One region of the Streptomyces sp. CA-294286 genome, then DNA from elsewhere that is predicted to be linked to it. Evidence: riboswitches for the same ligand, from Rfam matches in the RefSeq annotation. Region 1 holds a riboswitch; each other region holds the start of a gene.
What was found. A riboswitch is a leader RNA that binds a small molecule or an ion and turns the genes downstream of it on or off. The one in region 1 is predicted to bind S-adenosylmethionine.

Region 1 (6,802 bases):
GGCTACGTTGCGCAGACCCTCGCGGACCAGGGCCTGGGCCAGGACGGTCGCGGTCGTCGTGCCGTCACCGGCGACGTCGTCGGTCTTCTTCGCGACTTCCTTGACCAGCTCGGCGCCGATCTTCTCGTACGGGTCCTCGAGCTCGATCTCCTTGGCGATGGAGACGCCGTCGTTGGTGATCGTGGGCGCGCCCCACTTCTTCTCAAGGACGACGTTGCGGCCCTTGGGGCCAAGGGTGACCTTGACGGCGTCGGCGAGCTGGTTCATGCCACGCTCGAGGCCGCGACGGGCCTCCTCGTCGAACGCGATGATCTTGGCCATGTGAAGTGGTCCTCCCAGGACGTAGGGGGCACCCCCTGCTCCTCAAGAGCTTGGGGGAGGATTTCTTCGGACCGGTGGTCGGCGCCCGCGACGGACGGCCCGGGAGCGCGGGGGAATCCTTACCCCCACGCCCCTCGGACCTCACCTACCTGGTCCAAGTTTCTGTCACTCTCACGGGGAGAGTGCTAACGCCAATGATTAGCACTCGGCATAGGAGAGTGCAAGCGACTACCACGGATCCGGGGGTCGCGGCACCTCGTGGGCCGGACGCACGCAGGGCCCGCACCCCGGTGACGGGGTGCGGGCCCTGCGTGCGTGAGTGCTGGTGAGTGCGTCGGTGGCCGATCGCGCCGAGATCAGACGGCGAGCTTGACCATGTCCGCCTGCGGACCCTTCTGGCCCTGCGAGATCTCGAACTCGACTCGCTGACCCTCTTCAAGGGTGCGGTAGCCGTCCATCTGGATCGCGCTGTAGTGGACGAAAACATCCGCACCACCGTCGACCGCGATGAAGCCGTACCCCTTCTCCGCGTTGAACCACTTGACGGTGCCCTGAGCCATGCCTAACTCCCCTATTACTGGCCCTTGCGCGGGACCGCACTTCGCGGCCCCGGGTCAGACCCCACCTTCCGACAGGAGTGGAAGGTGTGCGCCGTAGCGCGTCGACCGCGGCTGAATGTATCCGCCCAACTGCCCTCTGCAACAGGCCAATCGGACGTGAATTCTGGGCAGGGCCGAACACTCGGATCGGTCAACTGGCCATATTCCAGGGCAAGTCGGGCCGGACATACTGTGCGCATCGGCAGCAAAAGGCTCGAACACGCGCGCCGCATCTTGTCGCCTTCTCATATGCACGGGGCATGGGCGGCGACCGGGGCTTCCCCTACTCTACCCCTTTCAACCCTACGGAATTGCCCCCTCCGCTTGTGAGCGAAGGGGGCAACCGGAGGTGGTGTGCGGCCAGTTGTACGGCTCAGCCGCCGGCGACGGCGGGAATGATGGAGACGCCCGCGCCGTCCGGCGTCGGCGTCCGGAGGCCGCTCTCGAAGCGCACGTCGTCGTCGTTCACGTACACGTTCACGAAGCGGCGCAGCTTGCCCTGGTCGTCCAGGACGCGGGCGGCGATGCCCGCGTGGTTCTTCTCCAGGTCGGCGATGACCTCGGCGAGGGTGGCGCCCTCGGCGGCGACCTCGGCCTCGCCGCCGGTGTACGTGCGCAGGATGGTGGGGATGCGGACCTTGACGCTCATGGTGTTCAGCCTTCCGGTACGGGGGTGGTTCAGCGGGCCAGGCCGGCGTCGCGGAACGCCTCCAGGCTCGGGCGGATGGTCGCGGAGGGGCCGGTGGTCGGCGCCACCGCGTCCAGCGTCTTGAGGCCGTCGCCCGTGTTGAGCACGACGGTGGTGAGCGTCGGGTCCAGCAGCCCGGCCTCGATGAGCTTCCTCGTGACGCCGACGGTCACTCCGCCGGCGGTCTCCGCGAAGATCCCTTCCGTACGGGCCAGAAGCTTGATCGCGTCGACGACCTGCTCGTCGTTCACGTCCTCGACGGCGCCGCCGGTGCGGCGGGCGATGTCCAGGACGTACGGGCCGTCCGCCGGGTTGCCGATGGCGAGGGACTTGGCGATGGTGTTCGGCTTCTGGGGCTTCACGACGTCGTGCCCGGCCTTGTACGCGGTGGAGACCGGCGAGCAGCCTTCCGCCTGGGCACCGAAGATCTTGTACGGCCTGTCCTCCACCAGACCCAGCCCGATCAGCTCCTGAAGACCCTTGTCGATCTTCGTGAGCTGCGAACCGGAGGCGATCGGGACGACGATCTGGTCCGGCAGCCGCCAGCCGAGCTGCTCGCAGATCTCGTACGCCAGGGTCTTGGACCCCTCGCCGTAGTAGGGGCGCAGGTTGACGTTGACGAAGCCCCAGCCCTCGCCGAGCGGGTCGCCGATCAGCTCGGAGCAGAAGCGGTTCACGTCGTCGTAGTTGCCCTCGATGCCGACCAGCTCGCCCCCGTACACGGCGGCCATGACGACCTTGCCCTGCTCCAGGTCGTGCGGGATGAACACGCAGGAGCGGAAGCCGGCCCGCGCGGCGGCGGCGCCGACGGCTCCGGCCAGGTTGCCGGTGGAGGAGCAGGAGAGGGTGGTGAAGCCGAAGGCGCGGGCGGCCTCGACGGCGATGGCGACGACGCGGTCCTTGAAGGAGTGCGTCGGGTTGCCCGAGTCGTCCTTGACGTACAGGCCGCCGGTGACGCCCAGCTCGCGGGCCAGGTTGTCGGCCTTGACCAGCTTGGTGAAGCCGGGGTTCAGGCTGGGCTTCTCGGCGACGTCGGCCGGGACGGGCAGCAGGGGGGCGTAGCGCCAGATGTTGTCCGGACCGGCCTCGATGCGCTTGCGCAGCTCCTCGGGGCCCTCGGCGGGCAGGTCGTAGGCGACTTCCAGCGGGCCGAAACAGAGCTGACAGGCGAAGATCGGGCCGAGCTCGAAGCGCTCTCCGCACTCGCGGCAGGAGAGGGCCGCGGCGGGGCCGAGGTCGACGGTGGTGGTGGCTTCGGTGGTCTGCACAGCCATGATGGCGAGGTCCTTCCTCATCTTCCCCGCGACGGCTTTCGCCGCGAGACGGAATTGGCACCTTCCCGGCCTGACCTCGCGGTCGGCAGGGGGGTTGCCGGGACTTCGACGGGCCGTTTCCCTCAGTCCCTCTGGATGAGCGCTGTGACTCCGGATTGCCCCGCGTGAGCGGGCCGGGTGTTTGTGGGCGCCGACGACCCCGGCATGCGCCGGTCGTCCGCGTTGTTCAAGACTGTAACCGAACCCCCGGGGGCTTGAGACAGTCGTCCGGAACGCGAGATGGATCACAGAATCGGGAGTGCAGAGGTGCTGGAAGAGGTGGAGCGCTGGCTGGGCACGCGGTCGTGGGCGGCTGCCGACCGCCCGTTGGAGTGGCTGCTCGCCGCGAAGGCGGCCCGCGGCACCACCGTCAGCGTCGTCCTGCCCGCACTCGACGAGGAGGCGACGGTCGGGGCGATCGTGACCGCGATCCGCCGCGACCTGATGGGCCCGCGGGCCCCCCTGGTGGACGAACTGGTCGTGATCGACTCCGGTTCCTCGGACGGAACGGCGCGGGCGGCGGCCGACGCCGGGGCCCGGGTCGTCCACCGGGACGACGTCCTGCCGCGCCTTCCGGCCGTGCCGGGCAAGGGCGAGGTGCTGTGGCGCTCCCTGCTGGTCACCGGCGGCGACGTCGTCTGCTTCGTGGACGCGGACCTGAGGGACTTCGACGCGTCGTTCGTGTCGGGGATCGTCGGCCCGCTGCTCACCGAACCGGACGTGCAGTTCGTCAAGGCGACGTACGACCGTCCGCTGGACGGGGCAGCCGGTCAGGGCGGCCGGGTCACCGAGCTGATGGCCCGCCCGCTGCTCAACCTGCACTGGCCGCTGCTGGCCGGTTTCGTCCAGCCGCTGGGCGGCGAGTACGCGGTCCGCCGCTCACTCCTGGAGCGCCTGCCCTTCCCCGTCGGGTACGGGGTCGAGATCGGCCTCCTCATCGACTCGCTGCACACTGTCGGCCTCGACGCCCTCGCCCAGGTCGACGTGGGCGTCCGCGTCCACCGCCACCAGGACGGCCAGGCACTGGGCCGGATGGCCGCCGCCATCTACCGCACCGCGCAACTGCGCCTCTCCCGCGGTCACTTGCTGCGCCCGTCGCTGACCCAGTTCGAGCGTGCGGACGGCGTCTTCGTCCCCCGCACCCACCCCGTGGACGCCGAGGAACGGCCGCCGATGCGGGAGATCGCCGAGTACGAGGCGCGGCATGCGGCGTAATCGCGGGTGGGCTCGCGTGGCGTGACCGCGCCCGTCACGCTCCGTGTCCGATGGTCGCCCCATGCGTCTCCTCCGCCCTCTCCGCACGTCCGGTGTCCTTCTCGCCGCCACCGCGCTGATGGCCGCCGCTCCGCTCGCGTCCGCCCACGAGCCCGGGATGCCCGGACAGCCTGCCCGCAGCGACCCCGACCACCGGGAACTGTGGCTGGCCACCGGGGGCACGGCGGCCCTCGCGGGCCTCGGCGCGCTGGGGGCCGCGTCCGTACGGAGCCGGCGCAGGCCGTGCTCACGGCGGGCGGGGTGCCGTACGCACGTTTGAGGGGAACCTTTACCGGCTAGGTTTCGCCACATGACCTCCGCGCACGACCATGCCCAGACCCACAAGGCCCAGATCCTCGTCGCGTCCAACCGCGGCCCGGTGTCGTACACCCTCGGTGACGACGGCGAGCTGACCGCCAAGCGCGGCGGCGGCGGCCTGGTCTCCGGACTCTCCGCGATCGGCCCGGACGCGGACGCGCTGTGGGTGTGCTCGGCGCTCGGGGAGGGCGACCGGGAGGCGGTGCGGCGCGGCGTCGGCGAGCCCGGCGTACGGATGCTGGACATCGACGCGGACACCCACGCGGCCGCGTACAACGGCATCTCCAACTCGGTCCTGTGGTTCGTCCACCACATGCTGTACCAGACCCCGCTGGAGCCGGTCTTCGACGCCGGGTTCCGGGAGCAGTGGGCGGCGTACGAGGCGTACAACCGGGCCTTCGCCGAGGCGCTCGCCGAGTCGGCGGCCGAGGGCGCGGCGGTCCTCATCCAGGACTACCACCTGTGCCTGGCCCCCGGAATGCTCCGCGCGCTCCGCCCCGACCTGCGCATCGGCCACTTCTCGCACACCCCGTGGGCCCCGGTCGACTACTTCCGCCTGCTCCCCGACGACATCGCCGAGCAGTTGCTGCGCGGCGTCCTGGGCGCGGACCGCGCCGCCTTCCTGACCCGGCGCTGGGCCGACGCGTTCACCGCGTGCGCGCTGGAGCACCTCGGCGAGGAGGCCCTCGACGGCAAGCGGATCGGCGTGCACGGGCTCGGCGCGGACGCCGACTTCCTGCGCGAGCGCGCCCACCGGGACGACGTGCAGGAGCGCCTGGTCTCGCTGCGCGAGCAGGTCGGCGGCGACGGCGCCCGCAAGACGGTCGTACGCGTCGACCGCACCGAACTGTCGAAGAACATCGTCCGCGGCCTCCTCGCGTACGAGCACCTTTTGGACACCCGCCCCGAGTGGCGCGAGAACGTCGTGCACATCGCCTTCGCGTACCCCTCCCGCCAGGACCTCGCCGTCTACCGCGCGTACACGGCGGAGGTGCAGCGCACGGCCGACCGCATCAACTCCGCGTACGGCACGCCCACATGGACCCCTGTCGTCCTCCACGTCAAGGACGACTTCGCCCGCTCCCTGGCCGCGTACCGACTCGCCGACGTGGCCCTGGTCAACCCGATCCGCGACGGCATGAACCTGGTCGCCAAGGAGATCCCGGTCGTCTCGGACGGGGGCTGCGCCCTGGTCCTGTCCCGCGAGGCGGGCGCGTACGAGGAGCTCGGCGACGACGCGATCACCGTCAACCCGTACGACGTGATCGGCACCGCGGACGCCCTCCACGAGGCGCTCTCCATGGACGCGGACGACCGCGACCACCGCACGAAGCGCCTCGCGTCGGCGGCGACCGCACTGCCCCCGCAGAAGTGGTTCCTCGAACAGCTGGAAGCCCTGCGGTCGTGAACTCCCGCTCCACAGAAGGCTTTTGAGGCGCATGTGACCGTGCGGCGAGGGAACCCGGCCCCACAGGGAAAGGGGGCTCCCAATGAGAGGGACGGTCACGGACGCCGTGCTGGCGCGGGGCGACACGGACGGATCCGACTGGGCCTGGTTCGGCGCGATCTTCGGGCTCTACCTGGCGGTCGGCTACGCGCTGGAGTACCGGGCGAAGAAGCGCAGGGGCGCGGCCAGGCCCGCGCATGCGGCGATGGAGGGGCTGTTCTCCGAGCGGGACGGATTCAGCCCGAAACAGCACTTCCTCAGCCGGATGGTGGCGCTGGGGGGCGGGCTGGCGGTGGGAGTCACCGGCCTCCTCACCCGGAGCGCGCCGCAGGCGCTCCACATCGCGGCGATGGTGGTGGTCGGAGCGCTCGGGATCTTCGCCTGGGCGTACTTCGACCACCGCACGGAGGTGCGCAGCGAAGGATGACGGGGCCCGGCGCGGAACGGCGGGGCCGAGGCGCCTGCCGAGGGCCGGACGGAAGGGCTGCCGAAGGGGCTGCCGGGGACCGGGCGGGGCATGACGGGCGGAACGCCGAAGGCCCGGAACTCTGACGAGTTCCGGGCCTTCGGTCCTGTGAGTAGCGGGGACAGGATTTGAACCTGCGACCTCTGGGTTATGAGCCCAGCGAGCTACCGAGCTGCTCCACCCCGCGTCGGTGAACACGACACTACGGGGTTTCCTCGGCGGTGGGAAATCGGTTCCCGGCCGGGCCGTGCGGGCTCAGGCGCGGCCGTGCGACGAAGCACCCGACGCAGTCGCCAACGCCCGCAGCAGACCGGCGACTTCCGCCGGGCCGGCCAGTCGCAGATCCGCCCTGCCTCCCAGTTCGGGTACGGCCGTTCCGCTGCACACCAGCAGGCC
Region 2 (6,802 bases), 3.0 Mb from region 1:
CGCCCACTCCGCCGCCCTGCTGCACAGCACCCCCGAGGGCGCCGTCGACTACCTCCAGGCCGACGTCCGCTCGCCCCGGCGCATCCTCGACCTCGCCTCCGCGACCCTGGACCTCAGCCGCCCCGTGGCCGTGTCCCTGGTCGCCCTGATGCACTTCGTCCCCGACGAGGACGGCGCGTACGCGATCGTCCGTCACCTCGTCGACGCGCTTCCCTCCGGCAGCCACCTCGTCCTCTCCCAACTCACCCCGGAACTCGACCCGGTCGGCGTGCAGCGCGGCGTCGCGATGTACGCAAAGGGCGGCGTGGCCCTCGCCCCGCGCACCCGCGCCGAGACCGCCCGGTTCTTCGAGGGCCTGCTCCCGGCCGCCCCCGGCCTCGTACTCCTGGAGGACTGGCACCCGGAGCTGGCCGCGGAGGGCGACGAACCCCGCACGGCCACGCCCGTCCCGCTCTACGCGGCCGTCGCCCGCAAACCGTGAAGCCCGCCCGCCGCCGCGCCCGCGACGCGGCGTCAACCGCGCCCGCGCGCAGTGCCGGTGGACCGGACCAGGCACCCGGCACGGTGAATTCCGGAGGATCCCTCTCCCCGCCCGCGCCGTGGGACTACGCTCGGAGATCCGATACTGCGAAGGGGATGGGATGAGCGTGTCCCGGCCACAGGAAGCGGTCCCCGGCCCGTCGTTGCTGGAGCGCGAGGCCGAACTCACCGCCGCGGTACACGCGGTCGAGGGACTGCGCGCACAGGAACCGCGCGGCGGGGTGCTCGTGTACCGGGGCGTGGCCGGCATCGGCAAGACCGCCCTGCTGGCGGAGGTGCAACGGCTCGCCGAGCAGCGGGGCTGCTCGGTGTGGTCCGCACGCGGCGGCGAGACCCTCACGTCCGTCCCCTTCCACGTCGTGCGCCACCTGCTCCAGCCCGCGCTGACCACGACCGGCACCGCCGACGCCCGCGACCTCCTCGGCGAGCGGTACGCCAGCGTGGGGCCCGCCCTCGGCATCGCCCCGCCCAACAGCGAGGTCAAGGCCGACCCGCAGGGCGTACGGGACGGCCTGGACGTCCTGGTGGGCAGGCTCGCCGACGCCCACCGGCCGCTCGTGCTGGTCGTCGACGACGCCCAGTGGAGCGACCTGGAGACGCTCGGCTGGCTCGCCCACTACGCCGAACGCGGCAGCCGACTGCCGGTGCTGATCGTCGCCGCGTACCGCACCAAGGAGGCGAGCGGCGAGACCGCGGCGCTGCTCCGCCGACTCGACGGAGCAGCGGGCGAGAACGCCGTGGCGCTCAGCGAACTCACCCCCGGCGCCACCGCGCGGCTCGCCCGCGAACAGCTCGGCGCACACGCCGACGACCCGTTCTGCCGCGAGGTGTGGGCGGTCACCGGCGGCAACCTGTACGAGACGGTGGAACTGCTGGCCCGCGCCCGGGAAGCCGGCCTCGACCCGGTGGAGGAGTCCGCGGACTCGCTGCGCCCGCTGATCATGTCCGCCCGTGCTCCGGGCCTGGTCGAGCGCCTGATGGAGATGGGCACGACCACCGCGCACTTCGCCTTCGCCGCCGGGATCCTGGAGGCGGACATCTCCCTGGAACTGGCCGCCAAGCTCGCCAACATCACGGCCGAGGACGCCGCCGACTGCGCGGAGCGGCTGCGCGGCGCCCGCATCCTGACCGGCGACGGCGACGAACCGCTGAACTTCGTGCACCCCACGATCGCGCAGGCCGTCTACCGGGCCATCCCCCGAGGGCTGCGCACCGGAATGCACAGCGTCGCCGCCCGCAGGCTCACCCAGGCGGGACACGGGGCGGCCGCCGCGTCCCGGCACCTGCTCGAAGTGCCGCCCGAGGGCGACGAGGACCTCGTCGCGCAGATGCGGGCAGCGGCCAAGGAGTACTTCCTGGTCGGCGCCCCGGGTGCGGCCAGGCGCTGTCTGGAGCGGGCCCTGGACGAGCCGCCACTGCCCACCGTCCTGGCGGCGGTCGAGTACGAACTCGGCAAGGTCATCCACCTCAGCGACCCCGCCGCCACCGTCGCACACCTCAAGGCGGCCCTCGACCGGCCGGGCCTCGACCACGAGCAGCAGGCCGACGCCGTCTTCCTGCTCTCCCAGGCGCTCACCCACAACGACCAGGTCAGCGAGGCGGGCCGGATGGTCGCCGCGGCGGCCAACGCCGCACCGGCCGGGCCGACCCGGATGCGTTTCACGACCATGCACTTCCTGTGGGAGGGCATCCTCGCCGCCGAGGAGGACGGACCCGGCCGTTCCCGCCGCCTCGCCGAGGCCGCCGACCGCGTCGAGGGGCGCGACACCACCGAACAGGTGCTGCTGATGCTCCGCGCCTTCGACGCGACGGCGTCCGGCGAGGACGCCCAGGTCGCGGTGAGCACCGGCGACCGCGCCCTGGTCAACGGGAGCCTCCCGGCCGGACTGCGGTGGACCGACACCACCTGGGGCTTCGAACCGCTCGCGCTGCTCGCCCTCGGCTACACCTTCGCCGACCGACTCGACCGTGCGGACGCCCTGTTCACCGAGGCCCGGGAGGCGTTCACCGCTGCGGGCTGGAGCGGCGGCCACCTCGCCTTCGCGAACGCGCTCACCGGCTACCTCCAGCGCAGGCGCGGCAACCTGGAGCGGGCGGAGAGGGACCTCCGGGAGAGCCTGCGGCTGGCCGCCCAGGTGGGCAAGGGCCTGCCCATGCACTGGGACGCCGCCTGCATGCTCATCGACACCCTCCTGGCCCGCGGGCACGTCCAGCAGGCCCGCGAGGTCGCCGAGGACTTCGGTTTCGGTCCGCCCTACCCCTCCACGATCGTCGTACCCGACGCCCCTTCGGTACGCGGCCGGCTGCTGCTCGCACTGGGCCGCACCAAGGAGGCCGTCGCGGAACTGGAGGCTGCCGGGGCGGCGTTGACGCGCCGGGGCCGCTACAACCCGGTGATGACGCCGTGGGCCGTCGACCTGGCACGCGCGGTGGCCCCGGAGGACCCGGCCAGGGCCGCCGAGCTGGCCGCCTTCGCCCGCCGACGGGCCGAACGGTTCGGTACGTACACGGCGATCGGCGAAGCCCTGCGCTGCCAGGCCGCACTGACCGAAGGGCCCGACGCCGCCGAACTGCTCCGGCAGGCCGTCCGGTGCCTGGAAGCCTCACCGTGCAAGTACGAGCACGCAGCCGCCCGCGTCGAGTGGGGCGTCGCCGCCCGCTCCCGTACGGAACTGGAAAGGGGCCGGAGCCTGGCCAGGGCCTGCGGAGCGGACGGGCTGGTGGCGACCGCGGACCTGGCGCTGGCGAACCTGTGACGGCTCGCCGACACCGGGGCCCGCGGCCGGGTGTCGCTGTCGTGCCCGGGACGATTGCCGAGTTGCGGAGCGGGCACGAGAGCCACAGGTGACGGCTGCGTCACCCCCGTGCGCAAGGCTCCGCGCCGTGCACCCGGCTGACGGTGGGGTCAGGGGTACTCCGTGCACGTGGCAGCGGCCCGGTGTTGAGGTCGGCTCAACGCGTGGGTACGGTGACTGGCCATGGACCACGAAGCGGCCGAGCCGCGGGCAGGCAGCGCGTCCGCCGTGGCCGACCGGGTGCGGCAGGTCGTCGAAGCCGCGGGGGTCAGTCAGCGGGAGTTCGCCCGACGGATCGCCATGGACCCCTCCAAGCTGTCCCGCTCGCTGGGCGGCACCCGCCGTTTCACCGCCGCGGAACTGGCCCGCATCGCCGACACCGCGGGGGCCGACGCCGCCTGGCTGCTGGGAGCGGCCCGCGCCCCCGGGGGAGCGGCTCAGGGACGGCGCGTCCGGGTCGCGACCGCCGCCGCCGTTCCCGACGGCGGGCGGCCCCGACAGATCGTGCGCGAGACCGTCCGGCTGATCGCCGAGCACGGCTACCACGCCGTCCGCGTCGCCGACATCGCCGCGGCCTGCGCCACCAGCACCGCCGCGATCCACTACCACTTCCCCGCCCGTGGCGACCTGCTCGAAGCAGCCGTGCGCCGGTGCATGGACGAGGACACCGCCCGCCGGGCCGCCCGCACGGCCGGAGCACGGGACGCCGCCGACGAACTGCGCCGGCTCATCGAGCTCCAGACCCCCTACGACGAGCAGCAACGCCGCAGGTGGCGCGTCCGGCTCGACCTGTGGGCCGAGGCGGCACGGTCCACCGCCGTGGGGCGCCTGCACGGCGAGTACTACCGGCAGTGGCGGGAGACCGTCGCCGACGTCGTACGACGCGGAGTCGAGCAGGGCGTCTTCCGGCCCGACGCCGACCCGTGCGCCGCCGCCCTCGGCCTGACCGCGCTCGTCGACGGGCTCGCCGCCCAGGTCCTGGCCGCCGCGCCGGACGCGCCCGCGCCGGGCTCCACCACCGCCGAGGACATGCATGCGGCCCTGCTCGGACACGTGGCGGCGACCCTGGCCCGGCCGGCCTCCTGACGTTCCGCAACCCGCCGACCCCCCATCCGCACAAGGAGACACGCATGTCCGTGAACCAGGACGCCGGCCCGGCCGACATCGCTGACGTCACCGATACCGCCGAGGTGCCGGTGGTCGACTGCCTGCCGCTGGTCCACCACACCGTCCGGCCCGAGTGGATCGACCACAACGGACTGATGAGCGACGCCTTCGCCGTTCTCGTCTTCGGCTACGCCACCGACGCCATGATGATCGAGACGGGGCTGCACGGGGGCTACCGGGAGTCCACCGGCTGCGCCCTCCGCACGGTCGAGACGCACCTGCGGTTCCTGGGCGACGTCCCCGAGGGCGCCCGGCTCGCCGTCCGCACCCGGGTCCTGGGCGCCGCCGCGGAGAAGGTCCGCTACGCGCACGAACTGTTCGTCCTCGACGGGGTCAGGAACGTGGAGGCGGTCGCCGGGACCCACGGCATCGAAGGCGCGGTGGAGGCGTCCCCCGCGACCCTGCCGACCGAGGCCGAGCCGGTGGCCACCACCGAGGTCCTCGCCGTCCACGTCGACCGGCGGGCGCAAGGCGCCACCCCCTTTCCGGGGGCCATCAGGCAGCGGCTGGAGTCCCTCACCGAGGACGCCCCGTCCTGGGCGGGACGCTCGATCGGCGCCGTCGCGGACCCGCACGCCTGAGCGCGTCCGTGCGGTCCGCCCTGTTCAGCAGCGGCTGGGCCCGTCCGGCGCCAGGTACATGAGGGTGTTCGCCGCGCTGCCGGGAACCGACAGCCACAGCAGCTTCCAGCGCGGCTGCCAGCGGACGAGGCCCTGATGGGCGCGGAGTTTCGTGCGCAGCTGGTCGGGGCGGTGGTACCAGGCGCGGAACCGGTGGCCGAGCCGGCCGTCGACCTCGTACAGGGTGACCCAGCCGTCGTCCCGCACATCGGCCGCCGACAGCAGCAGCTCGTGCAGCTCGCCGGGCTCCTCGCAGCACTTGCGGGCCTGGATCCAGTGCACGTGGTGGCCGGGCGAGTACCTGCGGCACGGGCCCTGCGGCACGCGCGCGGGGCCGGGAGAGGGGATGGATTCCATGGTGCGGTGATGCCTCCGCCTGTCATGGACCCCGGCGCCGCAGCCCCGGTGATCCGCCGTTCCCCGTGCAGCGCGACGGGGCGGGTCGTCACCCGGGGCACCCGCAGCGGGCGGGATGCCGTCCAGCGAGCCGGGGCTTGACGCTGGAACTCGTGACCCGCGCACACCGTAACAGAGCAAAAGCGCAGGTCAGGCAGGTGCCGTCAGGCCGTCCGACCAGGCCGGCGCCGTTCCCGCCAGGCGGCAGACCATCAGGTAGAGGGGGATGGGCGGGGTGTAGGGGGCCGGGCCCTGCGGCGTGTGGACGAGGCGGGGCCGGGAGGCCGGGACGCGCGCCTCCGCCGCGTACCGCGCGGGGTCCGGCCAGGGCAGGCCGAGGTCGGAACCGGAGGGGACGATCCACCACCACAGGTCCCCGTCGGCGAACACACAGCCCGGCCGGGACAGCTGGTCCAGCAGCCGCTGCCCGTAGTGGGCGGGCAGCCCCACCGCGTCGCAGCCGAGCGGGGTGTGGTCGAGGGCGGGCGGCAGCAGCAGACGGGACGGGCCGCCCGCACCGCTACCCGCACCGGTGCGGCGCATCCGGGTCAGCCGGTCGGCGAGACGGTGGCTCATCGCGGCCCGCTGCCGGACGTGACCGCTTCGTCCCGGGGGGAACAGCCGTGGGTGAGTTCCGCCCACACGGTACGTCCGCCGTCCGGACCGGGACCCTCGTGCTCCTGCGAGCCCCAGGTGTCGCACACCGCGTCGACGAGCAGCAGGCCGCGCCCGTGCTCGCTCGCGGTCGACTCGCTCGCGGCCCGCGCCGAGCGGTCCAGATGCGGCCCCTCCGGGCACGCGCCCTCGTCGTGGACGGAGATCCTCAGCCGCCCTTCGCTGTCGGTGAGTTCACAGCGGAACCGCTCGCTCGCCGTGTGGATCACCGCATTGGTGACCAGTTCCGAGACGACCAGGGCCGCCGTGTCGCCCAGCTGTCCGAACAGGCCCCAGTAGGCCAGCCGGTCGGTCGTCAGATGCCGTGCGCGTACGACGGACTCCGGACATGCGGGCAGGGCGAAACCGTACCGCCGGACACGAGCCCCTTGATGCGGGCCCATGACCTGGGGAAAGAGCGTGGAGCCAGGTACCACGACCGCATCCTCACCATGGGGAGCGGCCGCCGCACACCGCCTCCCCCGGTGCGGTGCGCGGCAGCCGCATGAACCAGTTCACGGTGCAACTCTCCCTCTGTCCACTTCACTTGGCAAGAGGCACTCTGAAAATTTCAGAGTGCCGTTTCGGAGATCGAGAACGCGTGGCACACTGCTTCGCAACAGCACGTAG
Region 3 (6,802 bases), 1.4 Mb from region 1:
TCTGCATGGGTCTCCAGCGCAGGGACGCCGAGAAGGTGCTGCACGGACGCGAGTCCGGCATCATCAAGCGGCTGCCGCACGGTGAGTTCGTCGAGATCCACGAGCCGCTCGGCCAGGACCAGCTGCACACGCTCACGGCGCACGAGCAGTACGCGCCGGCCGAGATCGGTCCCTCCGTGGACGAGAACGGCGTCGAGCGCAAGGTGGGACCGACCCAGAAGCTGCGCGCCAAGCTCAGCAAGGGCATGTACGGCGAGGGCAACCAGGTTCCCAAGCCCACCGCCGAGGAGTACAAGGAGATCACCAGCGGCCACGGCCACCACTGATCCCCGGCCGGGCCGCGCCCGCGGCCCGGAACTGTTCGCCACAGCAGGAGCCCCGTCCGACGTACGGACGGGGCTCTTCGCTGTCCCCGGGGCTGGATAGGGTGGGGCCCACCCCTATCGGCAGCCTTGACCGGCTCGTGGACCCTGGAGCGGACCATGAACATGGTGACCCCCGTTGGCGGCGACAGCGTGGCGGCCCGCGGCTGGCCGGGCATTCTCAACCCTCTGTTGCGCGGTGAGCACCTCGGTGCCGACGACACCGCCTGGGCCATGGACCGCATCATGAGCGGCGAGGCCACCGACGCGCAGATCGCCGGCTTCGCGGTCGCGCTGCGCGCCAAGGGCGAGACCGTCGAGGAGGTGACGGGGCTGGTACGGGCGATGTACGCGCACGCCCGGACCATCGAGGTGCCGGGCCCCAGTGTCGACATCGTCGGCACCGGCGGCGATCTGGCGAAGACCGTCAACATCTCCACCATGTCCGCGATCGTCATCGCCGGGACGGGCGCGAAGGTCGTCAAGCACGGCAACCGGGCCGCCTCCTCCGCCAGCGGCTCCTCCGACGTGCTGGAGAAACTGGGCGTCAACCTCGACCTGACGCCGCAGCGGGTCGCGGAGGTCGCCGAGGAGGCCGGCATCACCTTCTGCTTCGCGGTGAAGTTCCACCCCGCGCTGCGGTACGCCGCCAAGGCCCGCAGGGAGCTGGGCGCGCAGACCACCTTCAACATCCTGGGCCCGCTCACCAACCCGGCCCGGGTGCGCGCCCAGGCCGTCGGCGTCGCCGACGCGAGGATGGCGCCGATCGTGGCGGGCGTCCTGGCCGAGCGGGGGAACTCCGCGCTCGTCTTCCGCGGCGACGACGGGCTGGACGAGCTCACCACCACCGCGACGTCCCGGGTGTGGGTCGTGCGCGACGGGGCCGTCCACGAGGAGCCCTTCGACCCGCGCGACGTCGGGCTGGAGATCGTCCCCGTGGAGGCGCTGCGGGGCGCGGACGCGTCGTACAACGCGGAGGTGGCACGCCGGCTGCTGGCGGGCGAGAAGGGCCCCGTGCGGGACGCGGTGCTGCTCAACACGGCCGCGGCGCTGGTGGCCCTGGGCCCCGGCGGCGGCTCGCTGAGCGAGGAGATCGCCGCCGGGATCGAGCGGGCCGAACAGTCCCTGGACTCCGGCGCCGCCCAGCGGGCGCTGGAGCGGTGGGTGGCGGCCAGCAACGCCTGACCCGCCGCGCCCCGGACGCGGAGCGCGGTCCGTTCGTCTCGACGAGCGGACCGCGCTCTTGCGCGTCGTGGATCGTGTGGCAAGATGCTGCACAGGTCATGAGTGACAGCGACTACGGCCCCGGCCCGCTGTCCGGCAACCCTCCGTCCGTGGCGGGGTGCCCCGGGTGAAGACCAGGTCGTAGGCAGCGAGGTCTACGGCAAGCGCGGACCCCTGCGCACTCCTTCGGAGTGGCGCGCCCCTGGGGTCCTGGTCCTCAAGGGAGCAGTCTCGTGAGCAAGCGAATGCGATAGGGCCCTTCGGCCCCGTTCCACCTTCACCACCTCCGTGCGGCCCTGTGACGGCCGTGCGTCGAGGCAACTCCCGTACGCCGCACGGCACATGAGCCTGCGTCAGGCGTGCGGGACCTGTCGAAGCCATTCCGCCTTGTCCTGCCAGGAGTTCGTCATGCCCGCTCAGTCCTCCGTCGCCACCGCCACCGCCCCCGCCGCTTCCGGGGAGCCCTGCTGCGGGACGCCGCTGCCCGTCCTGGGACGGGACGTGGCCGTGCCCCTGGTCACCGGGGGCGAGGTCGGCTACGCGGCCCTCGACTACGCGGCGAGCGCCCCGGCGCTGCAACGGGTGTGGGACGACGTCGCGGCGTACGCCCCGTACTACGGCAGCGTGCACCGGGGAGCCGGGTACCTGTCGCAGCTCTCGACCGACCTCTTCGAGAACAGCCGGGTGACGGTCGCCGAGTTCCTCGACTGCCGGGACGACGACCAGGTGGTCTTCACCCGCTCGACGACCGACTCGCTGAACCTGCTGGCCTCCGCGCTGCCCGCCGACTGCCAGGTGTTCGTCTTCGAGACCGAGCACCACGCGTCGCTGCTGCCCTGGCAGGACGCCCGGGTGACGTACCTGGACGCGCCGCGCACGCCCGCCCAGGCCGTCCAGACGCTGGAACGCGCACTCGCCGACCGGGCCCCTGCCGCCGGCTCCGCGCCCCGTGCGCGCGGCGGCGAGGGCTCCACGGCCCCCGCGCTGGTGTGCGTGACGGGCGCCTCGAACGTCACGGGGGAGATCTGGCCGGTGCGCGAGCTCGCCGCCGTCGCCCACGCGCACGGTGCGCGGATCGTGCTCGACGCCGCCCAGCTCGCACCTCACCACCCGCTCTCGGTACGGGAGTTGGACGTCGACTGGGTGGCCTTCTCCGGGCACAAGCTGTACGCGCCGTTCGGCTCCGGGGTGCTCGCCGGGCGGGCCGACTGGCTCCGGGCGGCCGAGCCGTACCTGGCCGGCGGCGGCGCGTCGAAGAAGGTCGCACGGCGTGCGGACGGCGGCGTGGACGTCGAGTGGCACACCTCCGCGGCACGTCACGAGGCCGGTTCGCCGAACGTGATCGGGGTGTACGCCATCGCCTCCGCGTGCAGGGCGCTCACCGAGGCCGGGTTCGACGCGCTGGTCGAGCGCGAGCAGGCGCTGGTGCGCACGGTGCGCGAGGGGCTCGCGGAGGTGCCCGCCGTGAAGGTGCTCTCGCTGTTCGGCGACGAGGCGCCGCGCGTCGGCGTCCTCTCCTTCGTGGTGGACGGCTGGAACAGCTCGCACTTCGCCGCCGCGCTCTCCGCCGAGTACGGCATCGGGGTGCGGGACGGCCTGTTCTGCGCCCACCCGCTGGTGCGCACGCTGCTCGGCAGCGACCCCCAGGAGGTCGGCGAGTGCGGCGCCCCCGAGGCCGGGCCGGGCGAGAGGTCCCTGAACGCGATCCGGGTGAGCTTCGGCGCGGGCACCCCCGAGGAGCACGTGGAGCGATTCGTACGAGCCGTCAAGGAGCTCGTGGCGAACGGGGCGCGGTGGAACTACCGCACCGAGGACGGGCGTTGCGTGCCCGCCGTCTGAGCGGCCCGCAACGACGGTGGCCGCCCCTCAGGTGAGGGGCGGCCACCGTCGTCGGGTACGGGAATCAGCCGTCGAGGCCGATCGCGAACGCGGCCTCCAGGTCGTGCTGCGAGTACGTGCGGAACGCGACGTGGGTGTCCGTCGCCTCGACGCCGGGGATCTTGCTGATCGAGCCGGGGATGATGTCCGCCAGGTCGTCGTGCCGTCCGACGCGCACCATGGCGATCAGGTCGTAGGTGCCGGTGACGGAGAAGACCTCGCTGACGCTGTCCAGCGCGGCGATCGACTCGGCGATCTCGGGGATCCGGTCCACGCTGGTCTTGATGAGCACGATCGCGGTGATCACGGCTGGCTTTCTCCCTCGGTGGCCGGTGGCGCTGCTGCGGACCTCACTCTAGCCGTACGGCGAAATCGCGCCCACGCGTAGAGGAATCCGCCCGCGAAGCCCACCACGTGTGCCAGATACGCGACGCCCGGCCCGGTGCCCAGGCCCTGCGCGGCCAGCCACTGGAGCACGAACCAGAAGACCAGCACGATCCACGCCGGGAAGCGCAGCGGGAGGAAGAGGAGGAAGGGGAAGACGCTGGTGACGCGCACGTGCGGGAACAGGCACAGGAACGCGCCCAGCACCGCGGAGATCGCGCCGGACGCCCCGACCAGCGTCTCGGTCGAGGACGCGTGCACGACGGCGTACACCACGAGCGCGAGGTAGCCGGTGACGACGTAGAAGAGCGCGTAGTGCAGACGCCCCATGCGCTCCTCGGTCATCGCGCCGAAGACGTACAGGAAGAGCATGTTGCCCAGCAGGTGGAGCCAGTTGCCGTGCACGAACAGGGCGCTGAGCGGGGTCAGCAGGGCGTGCGGGCCGAGCCGTACGAGTTCCTCGGGGACGACGCCCCAGCGCTCGAAGTAGGCGCCCTGCGCGAGGAGGAGCGCGTCGCCCGTGCCGTACGACGGGTTGAAGCCGGAGGCCGGGCCGAGCAGGAACACCACACAGCAGGCGCCGATCACGGAGTACGTCACGAGGGGGGCGCGGGAGAGGGCCCGCCAGCGCGGGCCGAGGCCCGGGATCCGCCGGGGGGCCTTGTCCGTGACCTTGCTCATGGTGTCGAGCATGCGGCAACGCCGCCGCCCCGCGCGTTCCGGCTCGCCGGTGGCCCGCCGCCCGCGCCGCCGGTCTCAAGGGTCGGCTGCCCTCCGCGCGGGGTACCGGTAAGGCCGTAGGGTTGCGCGCAGGGTATCCGCAGTTCGACGGCGCACCGCGGCAACGACGTACGGGACACGCCCGGCGTGTTCGTGATGTTCGCAGGTTTCGTAGTTTCTCGTATTTTCGAAGGAAGAGGACGGTACGCATGACGACGACGGTTCCCCTGCCGACTGCCGCGACCCGGTGGCGCTGCACGCTCTGCGGAAATCTCACGCGCTTCGACGTGACCCGCTCGTCCAAGGTCGTCGAGTACGTCCACCTGGACCTGGCCGGGGAGTCGAAGGTCGAGGAACGCGAGGTGGTCAGTGAGACCATCGAGTCCGTGCGCTGCCGTTGGTGCAACGCGGTGGATCAGATCGAATTGGTGGACAGGCCGGACGCCGGCTCCTAGGGAGACCAGGGGAGGGCGGCCCGGCAGGGCAGTACCCGCTCACCGCGGGTAGCGAAGGTGATGGGGTGACGGATTGTGGAGCCTGCGAGCGGCGCTGAGGCGGCCGGGTCGGCCGACGACGCCGCAGAGGTGCTCGACGGCCCGTTGCCCGAGGGGGTGCGGCGGCGGGTCGTGACGCTGGTCTCGGACGCCTTCGGCGGTCTGAGCGTCGCCGAACTCCCCGCCCAGTTGCGGCAGTACGCCCGGTTCACCCCCAGCCGGCGTGCCAAGTTCGCGGGCAACGCGATGGCCGCCGCACTGGAGAGCGCCCCGGTCTTCCGGCAGCGGATCGGCGAGCGGCTGCGCGAGGCGCAGCCCGAGCTGACGCGCGCGCTGGAGGCCGGGTCGCCGCCCGCCGCGGCCGATCCCGTCGACGTCGCGGCGGCGGCCTACGTGCTGCGCCCGGCGGGCTGGGTGAAGCTGGTGGCCGCCGCGGGCGAGGAGGTCCTGCGCGCGGACGCCGAACGCGCCGACGAGGCCGCCCAGCGCGAGCTGGCGGGGGTGCGGGCCGAGCTGGCCGAGGCGCGGGAGCGCACCAAGGCGGAGACCGAGCGGCTGCGCACCGAACTGGACGCCGCCCGCAAGGAGTGCGACGCGGCCCAGCGCAAGCTGCGCGGCGCCCTCAGTGACGTCAAGCGCGGCGAGGCGGCGCTGCGCAGGACCCAGGCCGAGATCGACGGCATCAGGGCCGAGGCGGCCGCCCAGGTCGCCGCCGCCGAGGCGGAGTCCCGGCGGCTGCGGGCCAGGCTCGGTGAGGCGGAGGCGTCCGTGGAGGCGGGCCGCCGTGCCGTACGGGAGGGACGCAGCGTCGAGGACATGCGGCTGCGGCTGCTGCTGGACACGGTGCTCGAAGCGGCCCAGGGGCTGCGTCGCGAACTCGCCCTGCCGCCGTCGGCCGGACGGCCCGCGGACGGCGTGGACGCGGTCGAACCCGGCCGGATGTCGCCCAAGGACATCGCGGCCCGCGCCCTGTCCGACACGGATCCGGCGGTCCTCGACCAGCTGCTGGCGCTGCCGCAGGCGCACCTGGTGGTCGACGGGTACAACGTGACGAAGACGGGTTATCCGACGATGCCGCTGGAGAAGCAGCGGCTGCGGCTGCTGGGCGGTCTGTCCATGCTGGCGGCGGCGACCGGGGCCGAGGTCACCTGTGTCTTCGACGGCGCGGAGCTGGCGGCCCCGGTGCTGCTGGCACCGCCGCGCGGAGTGCGGGTGCTGTTCAGCAAGGCGGGCGTGACGGCGGACGAACTGATCCGGCAGCTGGTACGGGCGGAGCCGGCCGGACGTCCGGTGGTCGTGGTCTCCACCGACCGCGAGGTCGCCGACGGGGTCGCCAAGTCGGGTGCCCGGCCGGTCGCTTCGGTGATGCTGCTGAAGCGGCTCTCGCGCGTGTGACGGTCTGTGCGGGGGGATGTCCCACTCGTGCGGACAACGTCCGGAATGCGGCGAGTTGGGCATGGCGCTGCGTCAACTGCCCATGACGCACGGTGTGACGCGTGGAATTCATGTGGCTCAGGGGCGAGATTTTTCTCCTGAGGATTTGAACTGATCACAAGAAGGTCACTAGGGTCTGGGCTCGAACCTTCGCACGGTTGATCACTCATCCGGAGTATCGGCGAGGGGCCCGCCAACCTCGCTGGTCGGCGGCTGAGGAAGAAGGAGCTCGCCTCCGTGGCGTCCCACCGTCGTCCCAAGCAGCCGAGCCGCACCCGTGTGACCGTGCTCTCCATATCCGCCGCG

Region 2: it holds a riboswitch for S-adenosylmethionine, as region 1 does, so the genes downstream of both, ACQPZG_RS06450 (hypothetical protein) here and thrC (threonine synthase) in region 1, are expected to answer to the same signal.
Region 3: it holds a riboswitch for S-adenosylmethionine, as region 1 does, so the genes downstream of both, ACQPZG_RS25355 (aminotransferase class V-fold PLP-dependent enzyme) here and thrC (threonine synthase) in region 1, are expected to answer to the same signal.

Annotation. Positions count from the first base shown of each region.
Region 1 is NZ_CP192005.1:3,231,741-3,238,542, reverse strand. It holds gene groL (chaperonin GroEL) at 1-321, opposite strand, end outside; gene ACQPZG_RS19190 (cold-shock protein) at 678-881, opposite strand; gene ACQPZG_RS19185 (MoaD/ThiS family protein) at 1,294-1,569, opposite strand; gene thrC (threonine synthase) at 1,599-2,882, opposite strand; SAM riboswitch class I at 2,897-3,024, opposite strand; gene ACQPZG_RS19175 (glucosyl-3-phosphoglycerate synthase) at 3,189-4,136, shown strand; gene ACQPZG_RS19170 (hypothetical protein) at 4,198-4,455, shown strand; gene ACQPZG_RS19165 (alpha,alpha-trehalose-phosphate synthase (UDP-forming)) at 4,486-5,901, shown strand; gene ACQPZG_RS19160 (hypothetical protein) at 5,984-6,367, shown strand; tRNA gene ACQPZG_RS19155 (tRNA-Met) at 6,520-6,593, opposite strand; gene otsB (trehalose-phosphatase) at 6,662-6,802, opposite strand, start outside.
Region 2 is NZ_CP192005.1:265,983-272,784, reverse strand. It holds gene ACQPZG_RS06470 (SAM-dependent methyltransferase) at 1-481, shown strand, start outside; gene ACQPZG_RS06465 (AAA family ATPase) at 642-3,296, shown strand; gene ACQPZG_RS06460 (TetR family transcriptional regulator C-terminal domain-containing protein) at 3,519-4,421, shown strand; gene ACQPZG_RS06455 (thioesterase family protein) at 4,472-5,083, shown strand; gene ACQPZG_RS06450 (hypothetical protein) at 5,108-5,479, opposite strand; SAM riboswitch class IV at 5,530-5,637, opposite strand; gene ACQPZG_RS06445 (hypothetical protein) at 5,669-6,094, opposite strand; gene ACQPZG_RS06440 (ATP-binding protein) at 6,091-6,609, opposite strand.
Region 3 is NZ_CP192005.1:4,670,273-4,677,074, forward strand. It holds gene qcrB (cytochrome bc1 complex cytochrome b subunit) at 1-326, shown strand, start outside; gene trpD (anthranilate phosphoribosyltransferase) at 483-1,547, shown strand; SAM riboswitch class IV at 1,642-1,759, shown strand; gene ACQPZG_RS25355 (aminotransferase class V-fold PLP-dependent enzyme) at 1,995-3,425, shown strand; gene ACQPZG_RS25360 (Lrp/AsnC family transcriptional regulator) at 3,490-3,771, opposite strand; gene ACQPZG_RS25365 (rhomboid family intramembrane serine protease) at 3,768-4,529, opposite strand; gene ACQPZG_RS25370 (hypothetical protein) at 4,778-5,023, shown strand; gene ACQPZG_RS25375 (NYN domain-containing protein) at 5,096-6,457, shown strand; gene ACQPZG_RS25380 (NlpC/P60 family protein) at 6,734-6,802, shown strand, end outside.